One region of the Staphylococcus chromogenes genome, then DNA from elsewhere that is predicted to be linked to it. Evidence: riboswitches for the same ligand, from Rfam matches in the RefSeq annotation. Region 1 holds a riboswitch; each other region holds the start of a gene.
What was found. Region 1 has a riboswitch for thiamine pyrophosphate ahead of tenA (thiaminase II). Riboswitches for the same ligand answer to the same signal wherever they lie in the genome.
Positions count from the first base shown of each region.

Region 2: linked by a shared signal. The riboswitch ahead of thiO (glycine oxidase ThiO) and the one ahead of tenA (thiaminase II) in region 1 are both predicted to bind thiamine pyrophosphate.
Region 3: linked by a shared signal. The riboswitch ahead of PYW36_RS08110 (ECF transporter S component) and the one ahead of tenA (thiaminase II) in region 1 are both predicted to bind thiamine pyrophosphate.
Region 4: linked by a shared signal. The riboswitch ahead of PYW36_RS09600 (thiamine phosphate synthase) and the one ahead of tenA (thiaminase II) in region 1 are both predicted to bind thiamine pyrophosphate.

Region 1 covers NZ_CP118953.1:735,948-739,344, reverse strand. Annotated here, with positions in the region: gene thiE (thiamine phosphate synthase) at 1-142, opposite strand, end outside; gene thiM (hydroxyethylthiazole kinase) at 147-935, opposite strand; gene thiD (bifunctional hydroxymethylpyrimidine kinase/phosphomethylpyrimidine kinase) at 937-1,743, opposite strand; gene tenA (thiaminase II) at 1,745-2,425, opposite strand; TPP riboswitch at 2,489-2,588, opposite strand; gene PYW36_RS11300 (LysM peptidoglycan-binding domain-containing protein) at 2,715-3,397, opposite strand, start outside.
Region 2 covers NZ_CP118953.1:2,226,505-2,229,901, reverse strand. Annotated here, with positions in the region: gene thiO (glycine oxidase ThiO) at 1-991, opposite strand, end outside; TPP riboswitch at 1,097-1,199, opposite strand; gene PYW36_RS10900 (hypothetical protein) at 1,221-1,823, opposite strand; gene PYW36_RS10895 (hypothetical protein) at 1,936-2,610, opposite strand; gene PYW36_RS10890 (general stress protein) at 2,857-3,267, opposite strand.
Region 3 covers NZ_CP118953.1:1,654,201-1,657,597, reverse strand. Annotated here, with positions in the region: gene PYW36_RS08115 (ABC transporter ATP-binding protein) at 1-852, opposite strand, end outside; gene PYW36_RS08110 (ECF transporter S component) at 865-1,446, opposite strand; TPP riboswitch at 1,561-1,661, opposite strand; gene graF (glycopeptide resistance-associated protein GraF) at 1,855-1,986, opposite strand; gene auxA (lipoteichoic acid stability factor AuxA) at 2,312-3,397, shown strand, end outside.
Region 4 covers NZ_CP118953.1:1,966,531-1,969,927, reverse strand. Annotated here, with positions in the region: gene PYW36_RS09610 (CHAP domain-containing protein) at 1-20, opposite strand, end outside; gene PYW36_RS09605 (Bax inhibitor-1/YccA family protein) at 302-937, shown strand; TPP riboswitch at 952-1,060, shown strand; gene PYW36_RS09600 (thiamine phosphate synthase) at 1,119-1,718, shown strand; gene thiS (sulfur carrier protein ThiS) at 1,702-1,902, shown strand; gene PYW36_RS09590 (thiazole synthase) at 1,904-2,671, shown strand; gene PYW36_RS09585 (ThiF family adenylyltransferase) at 2,671-3,397, shown strand, end outside.

The sequences.
Region 1 (3,397 bases):
ATGAAGGCCCTTTTTCTCGAAATTGGAACATTGTAATCCCTGCTGCTAATGCTTTTTCTAATATCTCTTCAAGAGACCCTTTTTTCACATCTTGTGTCCCTGCAATAAAATATACTTGTAGTTGTTTACGTTGGAATTTCATGTTTTCATCTCTTCTCTATTTTTAATTCTTGATGCACCGTCGCTTCGTCAATTTGATGTAAGGCATCTATAAATGCAACGAGAAAAGTTCCCGGAAGCATTGCGCTTTCACTTAATTCTGCATGTTCTGCTGCAATGTTGTACGTGGAAACCGCTTCAATTAAAACATCTATATTAGGCACTTGTTGACGTAATAAAAACGATGCAACTACCGCTCCAAGCAAGCATCCTGCTCCTGTTATTTTAGTAAGGAGCTGTGAACCATTGTCTAGTACGACAACCTTTCCCTCTTGAACAATCACATCTTGTTCACCTGTGAGCACAATCGCGGTTTGAAAATGATCATAAGCTTGTTTCGCTATTGATACAATGTCAATGTCTGTTGAACTATCTGTTCCTTTCATTGTCGCTGTTTCATCAATTAATGCTAAAATTTCAGACCCGTTTCCTTTTATCACATCTACTTTCACTTGTGATAAAAACTGACGACAGAAATCTTTTCTGAACTGTGACGCCCCTACAGCTACAGGGTCAAATACAATTGGCACCCCTTGGTCGTTCGCTTGTTTCGCTATTTCAAGCATGTCGGCACCCGTTTGTCTCGTTAAAGTTCCAATATTAATTAATAACGCTTGGGTGGCTTTAAAAAAGTCTTTAGCTTCTTCTGGGGCTTCACTCATTGCAGGACTTGCACCTAAACTGAGTAAACCGTTCGCTGTAAAGTTTTTTACAACGTCATTGGTATAACATACAACGAGGGGTTGTGTATGACGCACTTGCGTTAATTGACCCATTTTAATCCCAACCTTTCTCTTGTTGATAGGCGAAATGATTGACCGGGCCTCGGCCTTGTCCTATTTCAGGAGTTTCTTTTATCGCTAGTGAAATAAATTTTTTTGCTTTCGCCACTGCGTCAAAAACAGATTTACCTTTCGCAAGTTCCGCTGTGATGACTGCTGAAAAAGTACATCCTGTCCCATGGGTGTGTAACGTATTAAAACGTGGACTTGAGAAGGTATGCATGTCTTCTTTAGTAAATAAATAATCGCATGCCTCGCCTTCAAGATGTCCTCCTTTAAGGATAACACCTTTCGTTCCAATTTCATTTAAGAAAAAGTGTCCCGCTTTCTTGATGTCGGCTTCTGTTTGAATCGTCATCTTTGTAATTTCTTCAGCCTCTGGAATATTGGGTGTGGCAATATCGGCTAGTGGCAATAGAACATCCTTCAATGATTGTCGTACACTCTCTTCCATTAATGAGTCTCCACTTTTAGCCACCATTACAGGATCAATCACATAGGGAATCGTTTGTTTTTTTACATATCGTGCAACAATGTCCATCATCTCTGGTGTCGGAATCATTCCCGTTTTTAGTGCCTGAGGTAGTTCATCGGAATAGACACTTTCAAGTTGTTCTTCTAACCAAGAAGGTTCTAAATGATGAATATGTTGTACGCCCAGTGAATTTTGAGCCACGATACTCGTAATCGTAGTCATACCATAGACGCCACAGGCATGAAACGATTTTAAATCAGCCATCACGCCTGCCCCTCCAGAAGGGTCTGTACCTGCAATCGTTAAAGCAATATTTAGGGATTTCATGTTATCTTCCTCCAAATTCCCAAGTTTCTTGATGATAAGACATATTAAAAAATTGTTTTTCATGAACTGTACTTTCTAAAAAATTACGTTTTAATCGGTTTTTTTCCTCTTCAGTCGCATTGTCCGCACATTTATTGAGCCACTGGTCAATATGTTGCATCAATTCATCCATTCCTTTTGCATAAAATTCAAACCATGGTTTTAAAGGATGGTCGTTTGCAAAATCTTCTTCACGTAAAGCTTTCAACGCTACTTGTTGATACACGTATGGACAAGGCGCCATCGCAGCAATCGTATAAGCGACATTGTCATAATGATAAGCATTGAAATACATATGTTTTATATAATGATCTGCAGAAGGATACCACTCACCTTCTTTAATAATTTCATTATAAGGGACTTTTACGTAATCTGCGAGAATATGGTGTGCCTCTACTTCACCTGAAGCAGAGAACTCGATTTGTTCAGTTAAAAATTGGATTTCTTTTTTTGAAGTAACTTTAGGTATTAAAAGCGAATAGATTTTAGCAAACTCAAATAAATACCGTGCATCTGCACGTAAATAATGTTGAATCGCCGCTTTTGAAATATCCCCTCTTATCATTCCTTGAATAAAATCATCGTGATAAATCGCTTCAATTATTGGAGAGGCTTCTTGTTTTACACTTTCAGAAAATAACATAAAAAAACTCCTTTCAAAATGAAAAAAGACTACAATAAAGTAGCCCAGTCATGATAAAAGGTTTCAATGTCTACGCTACTTTCCTACGCGAGTATTAACTCAATCAGGTTCAAAGGGTCTGAATTCGATTCATCTCAGCCAAAAGGCTCCCCTAGTAGTCTTTTATGTGATTAATTTTAAATTAACAAATCTTAACTTGAATAGCAATAAAAAAAGCATTGACGTTCACTCAGAAATTGCTTTAATTTCTGAGTGAACATCAATGCCTGGAGTGATAATAAAATCTCTCTTACCACCAACCGTTAGCTTGACGGAATTGAATCGCACGTTCTACTGAACCATATCGCGTGTTAGCATAGTTAAGCATACCTTGAGTTTGAGTGGCAACGCTACCTGTACCCCATGCTTCTTTTGTTTGACCTAAACCTCTGTAGCCGTTAGGGCTTACAATATTTGGATTTCCGCCAGATTCAGGAAGTACGATTGCATTCCACATTGCAGCAGATCCGCCTGCATTAATAAATTGTTCATAGACTGATCCACTACCTGCAGTTGTTGGAGCTTGATAATTTGATGTTGCTTTTGTTGTTGGTGGTGCTTGATAGTTAGATGTAGTCTTTGTTGTTACAGTAGTATTTGCATTTGAAACACTTTGCGTTACTGGCGCTTCATAAGTTGTATAAGTATTATTTGAAGTAGATGCCGCCGGTGTTACTGTTGTATATGATTGATTGTAAGATGTAGGTTCAACTGAATATGCAAAATGATTATAAGATGTATAAGCTTGATTGTTATTAGAAGTTGGAACGATAAAATCAGAAGAAGCTGCATAACCATGAGCTGCCGCTGCTGCTTTAGTCACGTATAACTTATCTCCAGCATAAATAACATCTGATTCTAAGTTATTCCATTTTTTTAATTGGTCAACTGTTACATCGTATTTTTCAGAAATTTTATTTAAAGTGTCACCCC
Region 2 (3,397 bases), 790 kb from region 1:
AGTGGCCGGTTGAAACAAATAGCGTGTCTGAAGCTTTGCCCATCACGGGCCAGCCGTCTTCTGTAATTGGACGAATACCAGTCCACGTTTTGAGGGTCTGTTCATGTCTCAATTGGGGGAGCATGGCTTGGCTTTTAGCATCTAACCATTTTAAATTATCGGGATGGTTTTGAGTGGACCAATTGTCTACTTCTGAAGTTGCACCTATTAAATAGCGATTCGTTTTTTTAGGAACGATATAACACCCATTCATATTAAATAAGGTTGTATTCAGAATCGGGCGGGAGGCTTGTATAAGTTTGACGTCGCCTTTTACTGGACGAGTAGGAAGGTCCACATTTAAAGATTGGAGTAATTGACCACTCCATGCGCCGGCCGCAACCACTAAGATGTTCGCATGAATGTGACATGCAGAAGTGTTTAATGTATAACCCCCTTCCACGTGTTGAGTGATGTCTAAGACTTCTGTATTTAAATGAAGAGTTGTATTTTTTTGTAAGGCTACTGCTTGTGTGAGCGCTTTTGTGTATAAATGCGCATTCACTTGGCCATCATCATGTATTTTGAATGCCGCCGTCGTCTCAGGATTAAGTTGAGGAAAATGTTGTTGAAGTGCATGGTTGTTGTACCAATGGAGACGGTGATCATCTTGTTTTAAAAATGTATACTGAGCGCGTAGAGCGTTAACATGACGCGTCTCTGTCGCAAGTTTAATGAGCCCATAGGATTGAAATTCGATATCAATGCCTGTCTCTTGATGTAAACGATAGGCAGTATTTGGCATTAATGCACGACTTTTCATCGCCAAACGATAAAGTGGACTCTCTTCGAAAAATTCATTTTGTGCCCCTAACATTCCTCCTGCTGCATAAGATGCATTCATTCTCGGTGTCGAACGATCAATAATAGAAACCTCGCAGTGAGCGTCGGCAAGATGACGTGCAATAGAGAGTCCTATTACACCTCCACCAATAATCACAATTTGTTCCATAAAAAAACCTCCTACACAATGTGCAAGAGGTCGCGCCCTAGATTCATGGTGAGAAAGAATGTAGGCCTATTTTCTATAAGTTCAGTAAAGTGTATACATTCAATTCATAAGTTAAAATAGCTTCCCTTCGTTGGTACTAACCACTTCAGGTTCAAAGAGTTAAGATGACATCTTTCTCAGCTCAATTAGAGCACCCCTAGCACATCGTATTTAATTTTATGATAAAGGCTTAGCCTCCGAATAGGCGTGCCCAAAATCCTTTTTGTTGGTGACTGTTTTTAATTGTAGTCGCCAATTCTTTTTGTTCTTTTGTTTGTGTTTCAATGCTTTCTTGTGTTTTTGTTAACTGTTCAGCTTGAAGTTTTTGATGTTCTGTCATTGCGTTTAATGATTTTGTATTTGTTTCGAGTTGATTATTGAGTTGATTATGTAATGTTTTTAATTCTTCTTGTTGTTGATGAACTTGTGAAATCATTTGTCCTAATAATTGACGTTCTTCGCGCATTTTGTTGATTTCAGCTTTTAACTCTTGCATCACTTGTGGAAATTGTTGATCTGATGGTAAGTTATCAGGATTTTCTTTTACGATGACTTGTAAAAAGTCTTTTTCTTTTTCGAGCTCTTCGAATGCGAGTTCATAACTGTTCGTACGGCCGACACGTTCAGCAATTTCTTGGAATAATTCGATATCCTCTTCTTGAAAGTCGGTCGCTTCACGGCCTCTATATTCGGTTTTTTTCAACTGGTAGCCACGTTCTTCTAGGTGCTGTACAATTTTACGCACTTGTTTTTCGCTAAGCTCTGATTTAAGTGCAAACTCTTTTGTTAGCATATGAATGAATCCTTTCTGTCAGTCTATTTAGACCCACGGTAGTCTGAGTTCAGTGACCCGTCAGCCTTACCTCTACATTATTGTAACGGCTTTAAGAAGGGATTTCAAGGACTTATGCATTCATATCTTTACTTAAATTCATTTTAATCAATAACGGATAAATCACTCGACGTGGAATACGATTGGCAAAGACATATTTTAAAATATAGCAAGACTTAACGCTTGTGCCGTAAATATCCTTTGTCAAAGGAATATTTGCCTTATTGTAAAGGTCTAGCGGTACAGGTTTCCCATTACGGTCGAGGGAAGGTTGTACGTAGTCGATTTGTGTTTGTTTTTCAAATCCATGTTCTGTTAAGAAACGGCGACGAAAAGCAATATCCTTAGCAGTTTGTTCATCGACATCTTCACTTTCGAGAGTAGATTCAAACATAAAGAAATTCACATCACGACCATGGAGTTGATGTGATAAACGGTTCACGCCTTTTTCTACCTCGTTTAATGTTTCAGCTAAATACGTTTCACAGTGATCGCCAGGCTCAGCAATTAAATAAACGATAAAACCTGTATTTGTTGTTGCTTCATAGTGTGCAGTTGAAAAACTAACCACTTTATCATTGTCAATGCCCACTAAAAAGACGTAATCGTTTTGTGTCTTTTCAGTTTTTAAAGATTGCACAAAGACCGATTCGTCCTCGGTGACAAGAGGATCAAGTTTATCCATATAAAAGTCGATGGCCGGTTCGAACCATTGATCTTTGGTCGATTTTATTTGTACAAATTTCATGTCGTTCACCTCTCTTGATTGATAACAGTATAGCATAGATGTGAAAGAACGATAGTAATGTTGAAGGGGACTATAACATAAATCATTTCATATATTTGATGATGCTTGACTATTCAATTGTTTAAGTCGGATTAAAATAGCCATCAAAATTTATCTAAGCGTAAATTTTGATGGCTATCTATTTATAGGGGGCACTATGTCCTAACCCTATCGATTCTACCATTGAACGTGGACGTTAGTTGAATTTTATTCAATATCGCCTTTATGTTCAGAAGGTTTATGATTATCTGTAGATTCATTCATATAAGCAGCATTATTTTTCGCAACTTCACCATGGTTCACTTTATCTTTTTGGGCAATGACAACAATTTTATTATTGTTAAGATCTTGCTTTAAATCTTCAGTTTGGTCTTCACCGAAATCATAGCGACTGAGTGCTGCACCTTCAGCATCTTCACCAATAAACATGCGCATAAATTTATCACTTACTGTGCCATTTGTTGATTTATGCTGAATTTGACTGTCGTTAAAACGTTTCGTTTCTAATTTTTCTTTACTAATAACCGTAAGTTCAGATTCATCATAACCATTTCTTAAATAAGCTTCTACTGCTTTAATCGCATCTTCTTCTGTACGCGCTACTTCAAATTCTGCCATAATCGACGCCTCCGTTTTTTGTTATTCATCATTTGTATTACCCATGTTTAATGTTCATTAATCGTTGGCACAGGTTGTTTGAAAATATGTTCAACTTTATCCACATTAAACAAGGATTGAGTAGATGTAT
Region 3 (3,397 bases), 920 kb from region 1:
AGTAATAATCGCCCAATCCCCAGCTTGAATTTTAAAATTTTCTACTGTGTACAATGTCCTTTTCCCTCGTTGAATGACGCCTTCATGGAAATGTAATTCGAAAGCGGGGGAAGTTGTATCTGTTAATAGTGGTTTGGGCGCATGATTCCAAGCTTTTGGATGCCACACACCATATTCACTTAAGATGTCTTCGTAGTGCTCTAAAATATCATTTGGCGCGCCTTCTTGAATGATTTGCCCATGTTGATTCATTAAAATGACACGATCGACGTAATCCCAAATGTGTTCTACTTTATGTTCGACAATCAATACGGTTTGATCTTTCCAAAGTGTACGTAAGAGTTGCCAAAGATTTTCTGTTGCTTCAGTATCGAGCATTGCTGTAGGTTCATCTAAAAAGAGCGTGTCAGTTTGTTGAAGCAATGTTCCAGCAATCGCGAGTTTTTGTTTCATGCCTCCACTGAGTTGATGAATAGCTTGCTTTGGATTAATATCAAGACCAACTGCTTCTAGTGCTGCTTGGATTTTCGCATCCATTTCTTTTCGTGGTATTTGTAAGTTTTCAAGAATAAATGCTAATTCTTCATTTACTTGTGGCATACAAAACTGTGCATCAGGATCTTGGAAAATAACGCCCGCATTTTGTGAAATGGTTAATGAATCGTATTTCATAGGTAAATCAATTAAGTGGGGAACAATTCCACTTAAAACATTTAATAGTGTACTTTTACCAGAACCAGAAGGGCCTAGTAAAAGTACTTTTTCTTTATCTTTAATTTCGATATCGAGTCCATCAAAAATTTTATGTGGCGCACTCGGGTATTTTAATCGTAAATTTGTTGCTTTTAACACCTGGCATACTCCTTATAACGTGTCATAATCCTCTTTTGATGCAGGACGAAATAATTTCGTAACTCCGGTTTTGTCTAGTGCTTTTACAAGAAAATAAGGGAACACACCTGCAAGTATCGCACCACTAATTAAACGGAAAACAATGAGTAAAATTAAATTCCATGTCGCTACTTCATTCAAATAACCATAATACCAATCTACTGGAAAGCTAATGAGCGCAGCTGCCATACCTGCAAGTAGACTTACCATAAATGTACGAGATTTGTATTTGAAAATCGCAAACACAATTTCACAAGCTAAACCTTGAAGAATGGCATATATAATAGTAGGAATATCAAATCGACCCATGACAATGGTTTCTCCAGCACCCGCTGCAAACTCAGCAATTAAAGCAATCCCCATTTTCGGAATGATTAAATAAGCGACAACGGCTGCAGCAAACCACATGCCGTACATCAGTTGATCAATATGCAATCCGATAGGTTGAACCGTATAATATGCAATCCACCAAATGTTATAAATGACTGCAAAAATGACCGCAATAAGTACAGTAACCAAAATATCAGATAAAGTTAACCCTTGCTTCTTACGCATAAATATCCTCCTCAATAAAAAACACAGCACCTGAACTAGGTACTGTGTGAAAGTGTATTTGAAACTACAAATCATTATTGAGAACGGAAGAAGACATACGTCATCTGTTGAATTTGAGTTGTCATCACACTTTCCTACGCTAGTATCATCTAGTTCAGGTTCAAAGGGTTTGAGGTGAATACCTCATCTCAGTTTTCACACCCCTAGTGCGTTTCTATTTAATTAATAACGTTAATATACACCTGACTTGTGCGAATGTCAATGTTATGAAACGGGTAATATTCATTGAAAAAAAGTCCAGTTTTAAATTTTTAACATGTGATTCAAACAATATATAATCACTATAATGCAAATCAAAAAAGAGACGGGCTTATTCGCTCGTCTCTTAATATTGAGATACTTTAATAATTAGTCAAAAGTACTTTGAATATCGTCTTTCGTTTTTTCAACGCCATCTTTTGTGTCGTCTTTTTTATCTTTTAATTCTTGTTCTTTGTCTTTAGCATTTTCTGCTGCTTTTTTAATATCTTCTTTAGACATGATACATCGCTCCTTTAATGTATTCTTCTAAAAACATTCCCGTATTTAAAAATAATAAACATGAGAAGAAAGGGTACAAACATATGTAACTTTTGGTATAATACAGGAATGTAAAATTCGTACTAAAAAAGTATGTTTTAAATTGCTACAAAAAGATAATATATTTAAATACATTGAAAGTGGTATGTTCATAATTGATTTATAAAAAATACGTGATTTTGCTAAAATCTCGCGCAATAAATGTTTCTCCATCTAAAGAATGAGATTTCTTTTTTATAAAGACATGAACTGCGTCTTCGTATATAATAATTGTGAGGTGAAGCGGATGTCTTTGTTTAATAAATACACCGAGGTGATTTATAGTTATATCATCGGTGCAGTTTCTATTTTACTAAGTATTATTATCTTTCTTAATATCCCATTGATTCACCAATTTAATGAACATAAAAAGCCTGCAATTAACATCGATAATTTGTGGGACTTTATTATGGCATTTTTCAATGAAATTATTCGCGTGATGAGTAATTATATTGGTGAAATCCCTTTAGTAAGTGGCATAATCATTTTACTTTTCGGTATTTTTATGATTTTTATAGGGAGAACTTTAACGAATACAACACGTTTCGACTATGATATTTCAATTTTATTTTTACTTATTGGGATTATTTATTTTGTTTTAACCCTTATTTTTATGTCACAAGTTTACGGTTTTGCGGCATTTGTGTTTGTCATTCCTTTTTTAATACATATAGGATATATTGCCTATAAAGATGAACTCAATCCTTTTAATCGCAAAAAACACTATTTATGGATTATTGTGAGCTATGGCGTGTGTTATATTTTGGGACAACTCGCGCTTTACGGACGCATTGAAGAGCGACAAGTGGCCCCAATTGATGTATTAAGTATCAATACATTCTTTGTTATTTTATGGTTGTTAGGTCAAATGGCCATTTGGAATTTCCTATTTTTACGCCGAGCTTTACCGATGACTGAGGAAGAAATTACTGGGGAAGAAAACCCGTATTCTCGAAGTAAAAAATATAGTTTTACAGGCCAATCGCAATATCACTTTAAAGATTTTCAGGCACGTACAAATGAATTAACACAAGATTTTTCTCATCGAACACGACGCAGTATCGATATTGAAAAGTTGAGACACAAACGTGAGACAATAAAAGAAAAATGGTTTGGTTGGGCAAAATTAGAAGAAGATGATATCCCTTCATTTTTACATCGACCAAAATGGTTAAAACGCGAATATGTAAGCATTGCTTGTGGCGTCATTTTATTTTTCTTTATATTGGTAGAGTTTAAAAACCGTAACAGTTTATTTATGTCTGGAGATTGGCAACTTTCACAAACACAATACGTGTATGAATGGATTAGCTTATTCTTATTATTAGTGATT
Region 4 (3,397 bases), 1.0 Mb from region 1:
GCAAAAGCAAATTTTTTCAAGGTATTGCCCCCTTATTTCATAATTTGTTTCTCATAAATTTGATACGTATTTAAGATTCTCTTACATGGTATCAAAAATGAGGGGTGATATGTGACTTGTTACAAATGTGTAATATTGTAAAAAACAAAATTCAGTTTAATGAGCATTTGCAACTGGTGACACAATAGGACTTTAGACCTATACCCTATTTTAAGATAGACAAAATATTAAAATGGTTGTAATAATAGTGAGACTGTTTTAGCATAAAATAGTAAATTTGAAACAAAAAGGGGGGATTGTATTGTCAGCTCAAACAAGACCATCGGTGTCGAAGCATCCATTTCAATACGGAAAAGTTTGGCTATTTTTCACATATTATTGGGTGATATTTGGTATTGCCACGTATTTTGGACAATTTTTGCCGCTTGAATGGCGTAAACCCTTGTCTATTGTTTTACTTGTTTTAATCCTCTTAACGATGATTGTACAAAGGGCACGATTTAGTGGGCCCATCATGTCACATATCTACACAATCGTTTCTGGACTGTTATCTTATGCGGCTTTTACAGTAGCTTTACAAGATTTAGGACCGAGTGTTTTCTTTAAAAATGTTCTTTTAGCCATTGTCGGATTTATTATTTTTGGAATGATTGGTTTCTTTATGATAAAAGATGCCTCTAGTTTAGGAAAATATTTGTTTGTCACGCTTGTCGCATTAATTGTCGCGAGTTTAGTCGGTTGGTTTATCCATAATCCGATATATCATACACTTATTTCTGTGGTTGGCTTGTTGCTTTTTTTACTTTATACGTTGTATGATTTTAATAGAATGAAAAGAGGGGCCTATTCTCCAAGGGAAATGGGTTTCAATTTATTCTTAAACTTATTTAGAATCATCCGTTACGTGCTCAATCTTGCACGTTACGTTCGCCGATAAAATTAAATAATTGATGTTTCCACTGGAAGTGCCATGAATAATGGCTGAGATTAAAATAGTGATTTTAAAATTCCCGGACCTGATCCAGATAATGCTGGCGTAGGAAAGTGGCACGTATTCATGCATTAAAGCTATTTTTCTATGTCTAGAAAAGTAGCTTTTTTTATTGGAGGAATAAAATTTGATTATTGCAGTCACACCATATGAATTATTACATCGTCATCATCAACAACGTTTAATTCTAATTGAACCCTATATCGACGGAGTCATCTTACGGACACCTACTGAAGCTGATGATTTAAAGATTTGGGTTACAACATTAATAAATAAAGGATTTCCAAAGTCAAAAATCATCATCCATTCTAACGTGCAATGTGCTGAACAATTGGGCATTAGACGTATACATTTTCGTGAATATGAATGGCCAACTGCATTTCGTGTAGAAGAGTGGGAAGTAAGCATGTCCGTTCACTCGGAAAGCGCTATTGAATTTGCTAAAGTACAAGGTGCAAAGTTTGGACTTTATGGCCATTTGTTCAATACATCCTCTAAACACAATCAGCCCCCAAGGACGGTGAGTGAAGTCAGACAAGCTTTAAATTGTCATTTTCCTCTCGTCGCAATTGGCGGTATTAATGACACAACAGTTGCAGAGATACCTAGTAAATTTTCGGGGATTGCGATGATTGGTAGTGCGTTTCATCAAAACTTAGATGAATTTAAGTATATTGTTCAGCAATGGTATGAAAAAGGGGGTGAAGGCAGTGAATGTAGAAATTAATGGGCAATCCCAACTGTTAAATGAAGGAGCAACGGTGTTCGATCTCATTCAACAATTCGGTATAGAAAGTAAACGCATGGTCGTAGAATTAAACGGTCATGTAGTGAAACGTTCTTTATGGGATAAACAATCTCTTTCAGACAATGATCGGATTGAAATTTTAGAATTTGTAGGAGGCGGTTAAGTTGTTTAAAATAGCGGATTATACTTTTAACTCAAGATTATTTTTAGGAACAGGAAAGTTTGAAAATGCTGAAGTTCAAAAAAAAGCCATTCATATTTCAGAAACGGAAGTCTTAACTTTCGCCGTAAGACGTATGAGTTTATATGATGAAGCATTACCGAACCCTTTAGCTGAGGTGGATTTAGAGCAATTTATCACTTTTCCGAATACCGCGGGCGCTAAATCGGCAGAGGAAGCTGTGCGCATTGCAGAGATTGCGAATGAGGCTGGCATATGCGATATGATTAAAGTTGAAGTGATTGGCGATGACGATACGTTATTACCAGATCCGATTGAGACGTATAAAGCATGCGATATTTTGTTGAAAAAGGGCTATATCGTTTGCCCATATATTTCTGATGATGTCGTGTTAGCTAAACGTTTAGAACAATTGGGGGTTCATGCGATTATGCCACTGGCCTCTCCAATTGGGACGGGTCGCGGCCTTAGCAACCCACTCAATTTGCGTTATATAATAGAAAAAAGTCAGGTGCCTGTCATTGTTGATGCTGGCATAGGTTCTGCGAAAGATTGCGCTGAAGCCATGGAGCTAGGTGCAGATGCCATTTTATTAAATTCAGCGGTTTCTCGTGCTAAAGACCCTGTCAAAATGGCGGAAGCGATGAAAAAAGGCATTGAAGCGGGCAGACTTAGTTACGAAGCAGGGCGTATTCCTATTCGTTATAATGCTGTCCAATCAAGTCCATCCACAGGGTTAGGGTTTCTTTAATGAATCGCTATGATAGACAAATAAAGTACCCGGCTTTTGGTTTGAAAACGCAAAACAAACTCCAGCAGCTACATGTCCTTATAGTGGGAGTAGGGGCTTTAGGGAGTGGGATTGCAGAACAACTTGCAAGATGTGGCGTGGGCAAACTCACACTCATTGATAAAGATATAGTGACTTTTTCGAACTTACATCGGCAAAGTGGTTACATCGAGGAAGATGCTAAAGAGATGCGTCCCAAAGTAAGCGCGTTAAAAATGCGTTTACATGCAATGAATCATGAAGTGAATATCATCCCATTAAATGTTGAAGTGACTTCTGAAAATATCCTATGTCTTATGAAAGAGACCCAACCTGATATGGTGTTAGATGGTTTGGACGATTATGAGACACGATTTTTAGTGAATGAAGCGACGCAATACCTTAATATTCCATATATTTATAGTGCAGTCATCGGTAGCCAAGTGAGTGTGTTTCCTATAGATGCGCATGGTCCGTGCTTGCAGTGTCTCATGCCAGAGCCCCCTGAAACTTATGAAAGTTGTGCTGTACATGGTGTTTTACCTCCGGCAGTGCATATCGCGAGTAGTATGGCTGTGGCTGAATTAATGCACTATTTAATGACAGGGACTTTTACGTATACGATGAAATATGTGGATATATATAAAGACACTATGAAAACGACTTCTATTTTAGAGTTGAAAGAACCGACGTGTCCTGTATGTAGCG